2 regions of the Acidovorax radicis genome follow, and region 2 is predicted to be linked to the other one. Evidence: predicted binding sites of a transcription regulator. Region 2 holds the regulator's gene; the other holds the start of a gene.
What was found. Region 2 encodes LexA, which represses DNA repair genes until DNA is damaged. Its sites were predicted from a motif close to ACTGTATNNNNATACAGT; they were not measured.

Region 1: KI609_RS08045 (DNA topoisomerase IV subunit B) is a predicted target of LexA. The motif match lies at 5,817-5,834, and genes of this name have one in related genera.

Annotation. Positions count from the first base shown of each region.
Region 1 is NZ_CP075184.1:1,750,759-1,758,402, reverse strand. Features, by position in the region: gene KI609_RS08055 (methyl-accepting chemotaxis protein) at 1-1,099, opposite strand, end outside; gene parC (DNA topoisomerase IV subunit A) at 1,213-3,564, opposite strand; gene KI609_RS08045 (DNA topoisomerase IV subunit B) at 3,801-5,783, opposite strand; gene KI609_RS08040 (MFS transporter) at 5,917-7,134, shown strand; gene KI609_RS08035 (hypothetical protein) at 7,170-7,334, shown strand; gene KI609_RS08030 (class I SAM-dependent methyltransferase) at 7,415-7,644, shown strand, end outside.
Region 2 is NZ_CP075184.1:2,664,626-2,672,269, forward strand. Features, by position in the region: gene adk (adenylate kinase) at 57-713, shown strand; gene KI609_RS12155 (asparaginase) at 823-1,773, opposite strand; gene lexA (transcriptional repressor LexA) at 1,857-2,531, shown strand; gene KI609_RS12165 (D-2-hydroxyacid dehydrogenase family protein) at 3,576-4,583, shown strand; gene KI609_RS12170 (branched-chain amino acid ABC transporter substrate-binding protein) at 4,734-5,861, opposite strand; gene KI609_RS23045 (hypothetical protein) at 5,993-6,634, opposite strand; gene KI609_RS12180 (DNA polymerase III subunit chi) at 6,634-7,068, opposite strand; gene KI609_RS12185 (leucyl aminopeptidase) at 7,076-7,644, opposite strand, start outside.

The DNA of each region.
Region 1 (7,644 bases), 910 kb from region 2:
CAATGCCGTCGATCACGCCGATGATGTCGGCAATCTTCTTGCTGCTGTGGTTGATGTCCTCCATCGTGGCAACCACCTGGGTCACTACATCGCCTCCGCGGCGCGCCACCCCCGTTGCGCCAGCGGCCAGGCTGCTGGCCTGCTGCGCGCTGCTGGCGCTTTGCTGGATGGTGCTGGTGAACTGCTCCATGGCAGCTGCCGTTTCTTGCAGGTTGCTCGAGGTCTCCTCGGTGCGCATCGAAAGATCGTGGTTTCCTGTGGCGATTTCGGCACTTGCAATCGCAATGCTGTCGGTGCTTTGGCGCACCTGATGCACCATGCGCCCAAGAGAGTCGCTCATGATGTAAAGCGAGCGCAGCAGCTCGCCAAACTCGTCACCCCGCGTGATGGTTTCGGTGTGGCTCAAATCGCCTTCGGCAATACGCCCGGCCAAGGCATTGGCCTGCTCCAGGGGCTGCGCAATGCTGCGAATCAGGTAAAAGGCCCCGACGATGATGGCCAGCAACAAGGCGCCCACGGCTGCCGCTGCAATCTTGACCGTGTCCATGCCAGCCTGCGCGAGCGTATTGCGGGTCTCCTGCATGATCTGCTTTTCGAGCTCGACGAAGTCCCCCAGTGTCTTCAGATAAGCCGCCGATGCGGGGTTATAGGTCTGGCGCACAAAGGTCTCGGCCTGATCTGCCTGGCCTGCAGCCTTGAGCTTGCGGGCCTGGTCGCGCTGCGTTGCCATGTTCTTGCGGGCCGCGGCAATTTTCTCCATCTGTGCCTTCTCGCGGTCGGACAGCGGCATGGCCTCCAGCGACTTCTGCACCTCGCCGATCTTCGCGGAAGTGGCGGCAATGGCATCCTTGAATTCGGCTTGCACCGCAGGTTCTTCACTCAGCACCAGCGCCAGGGTGCGCACTGCGTTGGTTTCTGTCAGGCCCGCCCAATGCACCACGGCATCGTGCCGCATGGACACCTCTTGGAGGATGGCGTTGCCCTCGGCCTGCGTCTTGGCCGACCTGAATCCGGAAAAGCCGACCACGGCCACGAGCAGCACCACAATGGCCGCAACGGCAAACCACAGTTTGTGACCCATTTTTAATTGGTGAAACATCGGGAGGCGCTCCTTTTATTTTGAAACATGTGTTGCTTGCCGCAACCATATTGCGCTATTTCAGCGTGAACACAAAGCGGAAAGACACGTAGGTCCATGGGCCTCGGCGGGCGCTACTCCACCCGTGTCACCGTGGTGGGCTTGAAACCGAGGTCCGCCGCCTTGCCCTTGCGCCCACGTGCAGCACGGGCGTTGTTCAGCGAGCGAATCTCCAGCGTTTCATCGCGCAGCTTGCCGCCGCGGCCCACACCGTCGAGCCGGATGCTGCGGGTGTAGGCTGCCGCGCCCGCAAGCTGGTCCTTGTCTTCCAGGTCGATCAGCATCAGGCCGCGTCCGCCGTTGGCCATGGTTTTGAGATCCGTGATCTCGAACGTGAGAATGCGCCCGCCCGTGGACGCGCAGGCCACATGGGTCGCAGGAGCCAAAGCGTGGCTGCCGCTGGACCCTGCGGCATGCGACGGCACACACAGCGCCTCGCCTTCGCCCAGCGTGATAAACGCCTTGCCGCCCTTCTGGCGCGAGACCATGTTTTCCACCGCCGCCAGAAACCCGTAGCCGCCCGACCCGGCCAGCAGCAGCGTGGCGCCTGCCGGGCCCGCAAAGTAGTGCAGCACCTGGGTGCCGGCCTCCAGCTCGATGAGCGTGGTCACCGGCTGGCCGTCGCCCCGCGCGCCCGGCAGCAACGCCACCGCCACGGAGTACACCCGGCCATTGCTGCCAAAGGCGAGCAAGGTATCGACCGTGCGGCATTCAAACGTGCCATACAAACCATCGCCCGCCTTGAAGGCAAAACTCGCCGCTTCGTGCCCGTGGCCGCTGCGTGCGCGCACCCAGCCTTTTTGTGACACGACCACCGTGACGGGCTCGTCCACCACCTTCACTTCGGCCACGGCCTTTTTCTCGGTCTGGATCAGCGTGCGGCGCGGGTCGGCGAAGGTTTTGGCGTCGGCCTCAATCTCGCGGATCATGGTGCGGCGCAGCGTGCCCGGGTTGTTCAGAATGTCTTCGAGCTTGCCCTGGCTTTCGCGCAGCTCCTTGAGCTCTTGCTCAATCTTGATCGCTTCGAGACGCGCGAGCTGGCGCAGGCGGATTTCGAGGATGTCTTCGGCCTGCCGGTCACTCAACGCGAACCGCGCAATCAGCGCCGCCTTGGGGTCGTCCGCCTGGCGAATGATGGCGATCACTTCGTCGATGTTGAGCAGCACAATCTGCCGCCCTTCGAGGATATGGACGCGGTCCAGCACCTTGTTCAAACGGTGCTGTGAGCGCCGCGTGACGGTGGTCTGGCGGAAGGCGATCCACTCTTCCAGCATCAGTCGCAATGATTTTTGCACCGGCCGGCCATCCAGCCCGACCATGGTCAGGTTGATGGGCGACGAGGTCTCCAGGCTGGTGTGCGCCAGCAGCGCGGTGATCAACTCTTGCTGCGGCGTCTTGCTCGTCTTGGGCTCGAACACAAGGCGCACGGGGGCGTCCTTGCTGGATTCGTCGCGCACCACGTCCAGCACGGCAAGCACGCTGGCCTTGAGCTGCACCTGATCCTGGCTCAGTGCCTTCTTGCCGGCCTTGACCTTGGGGTTGGTGATCTCTTCGATCTCTTCGAGCACCCGCTGGGTGCTGACACCCGGCGGCAGCTCGTTGACAACCAATTGCCACTGACCACGCGCCAGGTCCTCGATCTTCCAGCGCGCGCGCACCTTGAGGCTGCCCCGGCCCGTGCGATAGGCGTCGGCGATGTCGGCAGCGCTGCTGATGATCTGGCCGCCGCCGGGGTAGTCGGGGCCGGGCACCAGGGCCAGCAGGTCTTCGGCGCCCAGCGAGGGGGTCTTGATGAGCGCAATGCAGGCGTCGGCAATCTCGCGCAGGTTGTGGCTGGGGATTTCGGTGGCCAGGCCCACGGCAATGCCACTGGCGCCGTTGAGCAGTGCAAACGGCAGGCGCGCGGGCAACTGGCGCGGCTCTTCGGTGCTGCCGTCGTAGTTGGGCATGAAATCGACCGTGCCTTCATCGATCTCGTCGAGCAGCAGGCTCGTGATGCGCGACAGCCGCGCCTCGGTGTAGCGCATGGCGGCAGCGCCATCGCCATCACGGCTGCCAAAGTTGCCCTGACCGTCGATCAGCGGGTAGCGCTGGGCAAAGTCTTGCGCCATGCGCACCAGCGCGTCATACGCCGACTGGTCGCCGTGGGGGTGAAAGCGCCCCAGCACGTCGCCCACCACGCGCGCACTCTTGACGGGCTTGGGCGCGCTGCTGCGCGTGGGGCCGCTATAGGACAAGCCCATGCGATCCATCGCATACAGAATGCGCCGCTGCACGGGCTTGAGACCATCGCACACGTCGGGCAGGGCACGGCCCTTGACGACAGAGAGCGCGTATTCGAGGTAAGCACGTTGGGCGTAGCTGCCCAGGCCCGGTTCTTCGGGGGTCTCGGGCGCGGAAAAGGCGAGGTCGGGTTGCTCACTCATGGGTCAATCACTATCTTTTTCATAGCTACTACCGCTTTATAGATAAGCGCTAGAGGCCAATTTTGCTTAAATTTTGGCGATACTGAATCAATCACTGCGATGGCGCGCGCCGTGCGTCGGGATGGGATGCAAGGCGCAAACCGCAGTCATAGCCATCGCTATGGCGAGGATTTGCAACGCAGCAGACCGCCCGAGGCACGGATGCGCGGCGCGTGAGGGACTTGTTCAGCATTGCCTTAAACATCGATCTCGACGCTGTCACCGTGCAGCTCCATCAACTCGCGCCGCGACCCCGCTTCGCCCTTGCCCATGAGCTTGGTGATGAGGCCTTCGGTGGCGGCAAAGTCCATGCTGCCCAGCCGCACGGGCAGCAGGCGACGGGTGTCGGGGTTGAGCGTGGTGTCCCACAGCTGCTCGGCGTTCATCTCGCCCAGACCCTTGAAGCGGCTGATCTGGCACTTATCGCGCGCCACGCCGTCTTTTTCGGCTTTGTCCAGGATGGACTGCAGCTCGCCGTCGTCCAGCGCGTATTGCTTGGCGGCCGGCTTCTTGCCACGCGCCGGCACGTCCACACGGAACAGCGGCGGGCGCGCCACGTAGATGTGGCCGGCTTCGATGAGCTTGGGAAAGTGGCGGAAGAACAGCGTGAGCAGCAGCACCTGGATGTGCGAGCCGTCCACGTCGGCATCTGACAGGATGCACACCTTGCCGTAGCGCAGGCCCGACAGGTCGGGCGTGTCGTTGGGGCCGTGCGGGTCCACGCCAATGGCCACCGAGATGTCGTGGATTTCGTTGTTGGCAAACAACCGGTCGCGCTCCACCTCCCAGGTGTTGAGCACCTTGCCACGCAGCGGCAGGATGGCCTGGCTTTCCTTGTCGCGGCCCATCTTGGCACTGCCGCCGGCCGAGTCGCCCTCGACCAAAAACACTTCGTTGTGCGCGAGGTCGCGGCTCTCACAATCGGTGAGCTTGCCGGGCAACACGGCCACGCCAGAGCCCTTGCGCTTTTCAACCTTCTGGCCGGCCTTCTGCCGTGTTTGCGCCGCGCGGATGGCCAGTTCGGCGAGCTTCTTGCCGTATTCCACGTGCTCGTTTAGCCACAGCTCGAGCGCCGGGCGCACGAAGCTCGATACCAGCCGCACCGCGTCGCGCGAATTCAGGCGCTCCTTGATCTGGCCCTGGAACTGCGGGTCCAGCACCTTGGCCGAGAGCACGTAGCTGGCGCGGGCAAACACGTCTTCGGGCAACAGCTTGACGCCCTTGGGCAACAGGCTGTGCAGCTCGATGAAGCTTTTGACGGCGGTAAACAAGCCGTCGCGCAGGCCGCTCTCGTGCGTGCCGCCCGCGCTGGTGGGGATCAGGTTGACATAGCTCTCGCGCACCGGCTGGCCGTCTTCGGTGAACGCCACGCACCAGGCCGCGCCCTCGCCTTCGGCAAAACTCTCGTGCCCGCCATCGGCAAAGCCCTCGCCCTCGAACAGCGGGATCACTGGCTCGCCGTTCAGGGTCTGCTGCAGATAATCGCGCAGGCCGCCTTTGTATTGCCAGGTCTGGGTGTCACGGGTTTTTTCATTGACGAGCGAAACGCTCACGCCCGGCATCAACACCGCCTTGCTGCGCAGCAGGTGCGTGAGCTCACCCATGGGCAGGCTGCTCGATTCAAAGTATTTGGCGTCGGGCCACACGCGCACCGTGGTGCCCTGCTTGCGGTCGCCTTCGCCCCTGGTCTGGGTGACAAGGGGTTCGACCACATCACCCGCCGAGAACACCAGGCGTGCCACCTGCCCTTCGCGGTAGCTGGTGGCTTCGAGCCGGGTAGACAGCGCATTCGTCACGCTCACACCCACGCCGTGCAGGCCGCCCGAGAAGCTATAGGCACCGCCCTTGCCCTTGTCGAACTTGCCGCCCGCGTGCAGGCGGGTGAAGACCAGCTCGATGACCGGGGCCTTCTCTTCGGGGTGCAGTCCAAAAGGAATGCCACGGCCGTCGTCTTCCACGCTCACCGATCCATCGGCATGCAAGGTGACCTTGATTTTCTTGCCGTGACCGGCCAGCGCTTCGTCGGCGGCGTTGTCCAGCACTTCCTGGATGACGTGCAAGGGGTTGTCGGTGCGGGTGTACATGCCCGGCCGCTGCTTGACGGGCTCCAGGCCCTTGAGCACGCGGATCGAGCTTTCGGAATAGTCGCTATTCGAAACAGGAGAGGGTTTGGCTGCCATGGGGGCGGATTGTAGTGCGGTGACGCTGCGAAGGCTGGATGAAAAACCAGTGCACATCACCCTATGCCGGGGGCCACTGTATTGGTCGCTTGTGTATCAGCAGGTTTCACGCAATTTCGCTACATTCCTGCGCATGCATACCAATCCTCCCAAACTGTCCATGTTCCAGGTGCTGGCCTGTGGAGCCGCCATCGTGACGCTCTCCATGGGCATTCGCCACGGCTTCGGCTTATGGCTGCTGCCCATCACCCAGGAAATGGGCTGGACCCGCCAGTCGTTTGCGTTGGCCATCGCGATCCAGAACCTGTCCTGGGGTGTCATCGGGATTTTTGCGGGCATGGCGGCGGACCGGTTTGGTGCGTTTCGCGTATTGATCGGTGGCGCCGTGCTGTATGGGCTGGGCTTGGCGGGCATGGCGTTGTCGCCCACCCCGGGGCTGTTTGCGCTGACGGCGGGTGTCCTCATCGGCGCAGCACAGGCCGGCACGACGTATGCCGTGATCTATGGGGTGCTGGGCCGCCAGATCGCACCCGAGCGCCGGTCGTGGGCCATGGGGGTTGCGGCCGCGGCGGGCTCGTTCGGGCAGTTTCTGATGGTGCCCGTGGAGGGATGGCTGATTGCCAGCCTGGGGTGGCAACAGGCATTGCTGGCGCTGTCGATGGCGGTGGTGCTGATCGTGCCGCTGGCTTTTGGGCTGCGCGAGCCGGGGTTCAAGGGGGCGGCACCACCCCAACGCGACCAGACCATCACGCAGGCCCTGGGCGAGGCCTTCCGCTACCCCAGCTTCAACCTGCTGATGGCAGGGTATTTTGTGTGCGGGTTCCAGGTGGTTTTTATCGGCGTGCACATGCCCAGCTACCTCAAGGACCACGGCTTGTCGCCACAGGTGGCGAGCTATGCGCTGGCCTTGATCGGCCTGTTCAATGTGTTTGGCACCTACATCGCGGGCACGCTGGGCCAACGCATGCCCAAGCGGCACATTCTGGCGTTCATCTACTTTGCCCGCGCGGTCGTCATCAGCGTTTTTCTGGCGGTGCCACTGTCACCGTTGTCGGTGTATGTGTTTTCTGCAGTGATGGGCGCGCTGTGGCTGTCCACCGTGCCCCCCACCAATGCCACCATCGCCCAGATTTTTGGCGTGCAGCATCTGTCGATGCTGGGCGGCTTTGTGTTTTTCAGCCACCAGATCGGCAGCTTCATGGGCGTGTGGCTGGGGGGATATCTGTATGACGCCACCGGCAGCTACGATATCGTCTGGTACATCGCCATCGGTTTGGGTGTCTTTGCAGGGCTGGTGAATTTGCCTGTCAAGGAGAACCCCATCCAGCGCGCAGCGCCCGTGCCGGCCTGAGCCCTTTGCCTCGCTCTCCACCATCCAAAGCCCACATGAACAACAAGAGCCCGCACCCTCAGAAGCAGAAGCGCAGCTCGCGCGTTCTGCACTGGCTGGGCTGGGCGGTGGCGGTGTTGCTGTGCCTGGCGGTGTTTGGCATGTACACGGTGCCCGATTTCATGGTGATGGTGGCCGATCAGGTGTGGGCGTGCTTTTGAGCGCGGCTCGCCAATTTTCAAGTGTTTTAGGCCTCTGGCGCTTATGAATAAAGCGCTAGCAGCTATTAATTTAATAGTATATGCACGGCACCGAAACTCCGTCTGACTGGGTGCGCCGCTGGGCGCCCCTCATTCCCTCGGGCAGCACGGTGCTGGACGTGGCCTGTGGCGCCGGGCGCCACCTGCGCTGGTTGCACGGCCTCGGGCACCCGGTCGTCGGTGTAGACCAGTCCGCGCAAGCCCTGGATGCCTGCGCGGGCCTGGGTGAGATGGTCCGCGCCGATCTGGAGAGCGGCCCATGGCCCTTTGC
Region 2 (7,644 bases):
CCCCTTGCAAGCCCATGCCAGCGGCGCCAAAAGATTTCTAACCTTCGAGGAGTTCCATGAGACTGATCCTGCTGGGCGCGCCAGGCGCCGGAAAGGGCACGCAAGCCACGTTCATCTGCCAGAAATACGGTATCCCGCAAATCTCCACTGGCGACATGTTGCGCGCTGCCGTCAAGGCTGGCACGCCCCTGGGCCTGCAGGCCAAAGCCGTGATGGATTCAGGGGCCCTGGTCAGTGACGACATCATCATTGGACTGGTCAAGGAGCGTATTACCGAGCCCGACTGCGCCAATGGTTTTTTGTTCGACGGTTTTCCCCGCACCATTCCTCAGGCCGACGCCATGAAGGCAGCGGGCGTCAAGCTGGACTATGTGCTTGAAATCGACGTACCGTTTGACGCCATCATCGAGCGCATGAGCGGCCGCCGCTCGCACGCCGCCAGCGGCCGCACCTATCACGTCAAGTTCAACCCGCCCAAGGTCGCCGGCAAAGACGATGTGACGGGTGAAGAGCTGATCCAGCGCGACGACGACAAGGAAGAAACCGTCAAGAAACGTCTGCAGGTTTATAGCGACCAAACGCGTCCTTTGGTGGATTACTACAGCAGCTGGGCCCAAAGCGAACCGACGATGGCCCCCAAGTACCGCGCCATCAGTGGCACAGGCAGTGTGGATGAAATCACCGCGCGCGCGTTGCAGGCGCTGGCCAGCTGATGCACTGACGGTCGGCCCTGGATCGGCACCATTACGCAAATACCAAAGCGACACCCCTATGGGGTGTCGCTTTTTTTTTGGCTTGGTGGCACCTGTGGTGCTTTTTGCCTCAGAGCAGATCCAATACCAGGGAAATACGCGCCTTCACAGGCGATAAACCACGGGCGTCCGGCAATTGATCGCCAGGCTTGGGAATCACCTGTCCTTCGGGGCAGCGTGTGGAGCGCACGACGCGCACCCCGGCAGCCTGTGCCCGCAGCAATGCCGCTTCGAGCACCTGGTGAATGGTCCCATTGCCCGTGCAGGCCACCACAATGCCCCGGACCCCCTCGCGGACCAGCGCATCCACCAGCGTACCCGAGGCACCTGCGTGGCTCATGACGATTTCAACAAGAGGCCAATTGGGTGCCTTAGCTATATTTTCAATAGCATTTAGCGCTTTCTGTGCAAGCGCTGTAGGCCAGTTTTGTACTAATCGCACCTGGCCCTCCTCCACCCAGCCCACAGGGCCAGCATCGCCCGAACTGAACGCCTGCACGCGGTAGGGGTGCACTTTCTGAACGTGCAGGGCGTCATGGATCTCACCCGCTGCAACCACAAGCACACCCGTGGCGCCAGGCATTTGAGCCACGGCCAGGGCATCCAGCAGATTTTGTGGGCCGTCGGGCGCCAATGCCGTTGCGGGGCGCATCGCACAGGTCAGCACCACCGGTTTGCAGGTGTCCACTACCTGTTGCAGAAACCATGCGGTTTCTTCCAAGGTATCGGTGCCATGGGTAATGACAAGGCCACGCACCTCAGGGTCTGCCAAATGGTGGATGCAACGCAGGGCAAGCGCCCTCCACACATCCACGTCCATGTCTTTGCTGTCGATTTGCGCCACTTGCTCGGTCACGAGCGTACCGTGGACAAACGCCTGAAAGCCGGGTACCGCGCCCAGTAGTTGCTCCACGCCTACCTGCGCAGCGATGTAGCCGATGTTGTCGCCAGCGGTTGCAGAGGTTCCTGCAATCGTGCCGCCTGTCCCCAAAACCACAATTTTTTGCCCGCTCACTTGCACACTCCGAAAAACTGGTGAAAAATACAGCTACTGGATTAAAAAACAGTTGTTCGTCACTGTACCCGCCTCCACCGGAAAGCACCATGCTCGACAACCCCAAACTCACCGCTCGCCAGCAGCAGATCCTGGACCTAATCCAGACCGCCATTGCACGCACCGGTGCTCCGCCCACCCGCGCAGAAATCGCGAACGAACTGGGCTTCAAGTCGGCCAATGCCGCAGAAGAGCATCTGCAAGCCCTGGCACGCAAGGGCGTGATTGAGCTGGTCAGCGGAACCTCCCGTGGGATTCGTCTGCGCAGTGACACTGTGCGCTCAATCAATGCCGCGCGTGGCAACCAGTTCAGTCTGCCGATTCCAGGCCTGTCGCAACTGGTGTTGCCCCTGATAGGCCGTGTGGCAGCGGGATCGCCCATTCTCGCGCAGGAACACGTGGACAAAACCTACAGCGTTGAGAACAGTCTCTTTCAGCACAAGCCCGATTACCTGCTCAAAGTGCGCGGCATGTCCATGCGCGACGTTGGCATCATGGACGGAGACCTGCTCGCCGTGCAATCCACGCGAGAAGCTCGCAATGGCCAGATCATCGTGGCCCGCCTCGGCGACGAGGTGACGGTAAAGCGCCTGCGCCGTACCGCCACCGCCATCGAGTTGCTGCCTGAAAACCCCGATTACCCAGTGATTGTGGTTGAACCGGGTGAGCCCTTTGAAATCGAAGGCCTCGCTGTGGGACTTATCCGCAACACCATGCTGATGTAAGCGCCTGGAGCCTTTTGGGCCACACCGCGGGTGGCGGGCGTTTGGTGTACCAGCCATGGTGCACCAGCCCTGCGGTGACGGCCTCTTTATCCGTCAATCTTGCCTCTCTGTGAAACAAAACAGCGCCACACAAGCTGTGTTGGCGTTGGGCTCGACCGTGTCGGCGCCTGCTTCACACGCGAGGCATCGACGGGGAATCACACGCAATCCTGCCTATGTTCGACCCCCGACCTTCGGAGTTTTCACATGGGATTTGCCTTGACCACTCTTTCTGCATTTTTTGCCCTTCGAGGCCCGTGGCGACGTATCAAGCGGCTGCTCGCGCATTTCCCACGAATACCAGTATCTGAAGGCACACATTGCGGGCCTGATACAACCGATCAACACCACCGTGTGCACAGCAACTCAGCCACGGCAGATGGCAGCATCAGCGCAAGCGGCACCTTGTCTGCCAACCACAGCCCCGCCGAGCTGCCCGCCCCACGACCCTTGCGCGGCAACTGGCCGTTCACTGTCCGTCCCCCGTCCCGCCAGCCGGACCTGCCCACCCAACCCTCACCCATAGCGCGGCGGTCTTTTTTGCCAAAATTAGCTGCAAGCAGCCGTCGCAATACCTTTCTTGCATCGCTAGCCGCAGAGGCTTCCGCCAATGCGCCTGCAAGGGCTGTTAAACGCGTTTCGGATGTGCGCAGCGGGCGGTTGGTCATCGCGGGACGAATGGCCGATGTCTGTGCCGAACTGGACCGCCTGGCAGCTTCGGAGGCGTTGCAGGCATGACCGTGCCCGATTGAAGTCTGGGCAATGGCGCCAAGCACTGTGAAAAACACACCAAGGAACGACCCAACGCCGGCTTGCGACCCGGTCGGCACCGTATTTGTGCACAGGTGCGTCGGCTCAATGTAGCGCTCAATGGCGCCTCACGAGGCTCGCATCGGCGGTTTCGCCCGCCCATGCAAACACTCGGTCACCAAAAGCAGGTCGTTTTGATACGCCACGCGCGTCACCCATGGGTGGATGCATGTTCTACCAAGGCACAATATCAGAATGAATATTGTGATCCTCGACGATTATCAGGACGCAGTGCGCAAACTGCATTGCGCCTCTCGTCTCGACCCTTACACCGCCAAGGTGTACACCAATACTGTCAAGGGCCTGGGTCAGCTCTCTATTCGGCTCAAAGATGCAGACGTGATCGTGCTCATCAGGGAACGCACGCAAATCACCCGGCAACTGGTTGAAAAGCTCCCCAGGCTCAAGCTCATTGCGCAGACGGGCAAGGTCGGCAGCCACGTGGACGTGACTGCCTGCACCGAGCGTGGCATTGCGGTTGCCGAGGGCGTGGGCTCCCCCGTCGCACCGGCGGAATTGACATGGGCCCTGGTCATGGCCGCTGCGCGCAGGCTGCCGCAATACATCTCCAACCTCAAACATGGTGCGTGGCAACAGTCGGGGCTCAAAACCGCATCCATGCCTACCAACTTCGGCCTTGGCACTGTGTTGCGGGGCAAAACCATGGGTATCTGGGGCTATGGCCGCACCGGCCAACTCGTGGCAGGTTATGCGCGTGCGTTTGGCATGAACGTGCGGATATGGGGGCGAGAGGCCTCACGCGTGCAGGCGCTCACCGATGGCTATCAGGTGGCCACTACGCGCGAAGAATTCTTCTCGCAATGCGATGTCATTTCGCTTCATCTTCGGCTCAATGATGAAACGCGGGGGGTGATCTCGCTTGAAGACCTTTCGTGCATGAAGCCCACCTCACTGTTCGTCAATACATCGCGCGCCGAAATCATCGAACCGGATGCCCTCATTGCGGCCTTGAACCGGGGCCGTCCGGGCTTGGCTGCCGTGGACGTGTTCGAGAGCGAACCCATTTTGCAAGGCCACGCATTGCTCAGGCTCGAAAACTGTATTTGCACGCCCCACATCGGCTACGTTGAGCAAGACAGCTACGAGCTTTATTTTGGTGCGGCGTTTGAAAACGTGGTGAACTTCATCAAGGGCACTCCCACGAACATCGTCAACCCTGGGGCGCTTCAAGTGCGCCGCTAGCTAGTCAACGACAACGAACCATTCAGTTCCTGGCGCTCGTTGAGCTCAGCGCGCCGTGTTTCATTGACGCCCATGAAAAAAGGCTTCCAACCGGAAGCCTTTTTGACATCCGCAACGCACCAGGGTGCCTTGCGGGAAGGTGCCGCTCAATTACAGAGGGGTCTTCTTGCCGTCTTTGTAGTTGTACAGCGTGATGGCTGGGTTCTTCATTTCGCCGTTGGGTTCAAAAGCGATCGTGGAGGTCACGCCCTTGAAGTTCGCCTTGGCCAGTTCGTTCACGTAAACCTTGGGATCCACGGAGTTGGCGCGCTTCATGGCGTCTACCAGCAGGTACGTGGCGTCGTAGGTGTATGGGCTGTAAACCTGGAACTGATTGGGGTACTTGGCATCGTACTTGGCCTTCCAGGCCGTACCACCAGGCATCTTGGCGAGCGATGAACCACCTTCAGCGCAGATGACGTTCTCCAGGGTCTTGGCGCCACCAGCCAGTTTGGCGATTTCTGACGTGCAAACGCCATCACCACCAAAGTACTTCACCTTGCCCATGCCCAACTGCTCCATCTGACGCAGCATCGGGCCTGCTTGAGGGTCCATGCCGCCGAAGAACACGGCATCGGGGTTCTTGGACTTGATGGCAGTCAGGATGGCCATGAAGTCCGTGGCCTTGTCCGTGGTGAACTGCTCGTCCACCACCTTCATGCCCTTTTCAGCGGCAACCTTCTTGAACACGTTGGCGACGCCCTGGCCGTAAGCGGTACGGTCATCGATGATCGCAACGGTCTTGAGCTTGAGGGTGTCCGCCGCGTAGAAAGCCAGACCAGCGCCCAGGGCGTTGTCGTTGGCGATGATACGGAAGGTCGTCTTGTAACCGGGCTTGGTCAGGTTAGGGTTGGTCGCTGCACCCGTCACCATGGGGATGCCACAGTCGTTGTAAACCTTGGATGCTGGGATGGTGGTGCCGGAGTTCAGGTGGCCAACAACGCCTGCAACCTTGGAGTCACACAGTTTTTGTGCAGCAGCCGTGCCCTGCTTTGGATCGGCAGCGTCATCTTCAGCCACCAGTTCAAACTTGGTCTTCTTGCCACCAATGGTGATGCCTTGCGCGTTCAGCTCTTCAATGGCCATACGGGCGCCATTTTCGTTGTCCTTGCCGTAGTGAGCTTGAGCGCCGGAAACCGGAGCTACGTGGCCGATCTTGACCACCTGCTCTTGTGCAGAGGCCACACCAGCAGCAGCCGCGATAGCAGCAACCACGGTCAGTTTCAACTTCAATTGCATATAAATCTCCAGTAAAGATAAACGCTGAGAATTAGTTTCGTGTCCCAACGCAGGCGAACATATCGCAATTTACGGGCCAGATCATTAGGGAACACGATTACGTGCGAGCCAAGCCACAGGGGAATACCCTGTCATCGCCGGGGCGACGAGGCCGAACCGCTTGCCAATTCGTCTGCAACGGCCTCATAAACGGCATGGCGAACCACCGATTCGATCTCTTCGCGCAATCTCGGCAGCACGGATCTTGTCTGCTCTTGCACCACCGTGGCAATCGCATCACGCAAACGTTGATCCAGCACAACGTCCACACGCTGCATCACCCGATGCACCATGTATTCCTCCATGCCATCGGGTAACCGCTGAGTGCCAAGCGTCGTGCTTGCCGGTGCATTGCTGTGAACCGCCAAGCCAGGTGCGGCCGTGGACACATGACGAGCCACCCCAGCAACTGGCACCGAGGTGGTGACCGACGACAATGCCTGACCACCTTGCAATGAGGCAGAACCAGGGGATGCCATCGGCAGTGGGGCCTTTGCGGGCGGCAGCGCCGACGGGGGGGCTGATCGTGCGGCGATGCCTTGTGGCTGCAATAACGGCGATGGAGAGGATGGGGCTGGCGGGTGACTTGGCATAGCCACGGGCACAACAGGGGTGCGCTGCAATGGTGCACTGGTCGTCGTATTGGCCCCGGGAGTCGACGACACGCCCGGCACCTGCACCACTTCAGTGAGTGTCGGCACAAAGCGCGGAGGTGTTCTGGGTGGGAGTGCCATTAACCTGCTTTCAACACCAGATCGTGACGAACGATGGAGTAACCACGCGAGGCATAGTGGCGCCACCGCACGCGCGCTTGTGCACGATCCGCTTCATCCTGGGCACTCACGACTTCCACCAGCCGGTCAAACCGCGCGAATCCCTCAGGGACCTCGCTGTAAAGATTCAGCAAAACTTCGTGGTGTGGGGCTGACGCCACATCCACCGCCAATAACACAGGCGACGCATGCACCAGTTCTTCGTCGGCATCGCTGCGGCAATGGGCTAGAAAATCCTGGGGTGCCAGTGTCCAGAGCATGCGGTCCAGTACTTGCAATGTGTCTGCAGGTGCTGCAATCACCAGGCGTGCCCCACTGCGGTGAACCTTGCGCGCAAAACGGCAGGCATAGGCGAGCTTGTCGGGCGCGTTGAAGTGAAAGGCAACCTCTGTCATGGCTCGCTCAGGAGGAAATTTTTGCCCGCTGCGCGCGCTTGGCTGCGGGTTTTGCGACCCTTGCGACCTTGGTGGCGCTGGTGGTCGCCGGTGGCGCAGGCATTGCCGCGTGTACTGCGGCCTGGCCCAAAAGATAGTGCACGAGCAGACCCACTGGCCGCCCCGTCGAACCTTTGGCTGCGCCGCCTCGCCATGCGGTGCCAGCGATGTCCAGGTGCGCCCAGGGCGTATCACCCACAAATTTTTGCAGGAACTTGGCCGCCGTGATGGCCCCCCCCGCGCGGCCAGCCACGTTGCCCATGTCCGCAAAATTACTCTTGAGGCCATCTGCGTAGTCGTCGTCCAGCGGCATGCGCCAGCAGGGGTCCTGCGCGGCGTCGCCGGCGTCTTGCAACGCAGAGGCCAGGCCATCGTTATTGGCAAACAGCCCGCTGCGCACCCCCCCCAAGGCGATGACACAAGCGCCCGTCAACGTGGCGATATCCACCACCGCCGCCGGCTTGAAGCGCGCCGCATACGTCAGGGAATCACACAGTACCAGCCTGCCTTCGGCATCGGTATTCAAAATTTCGATGG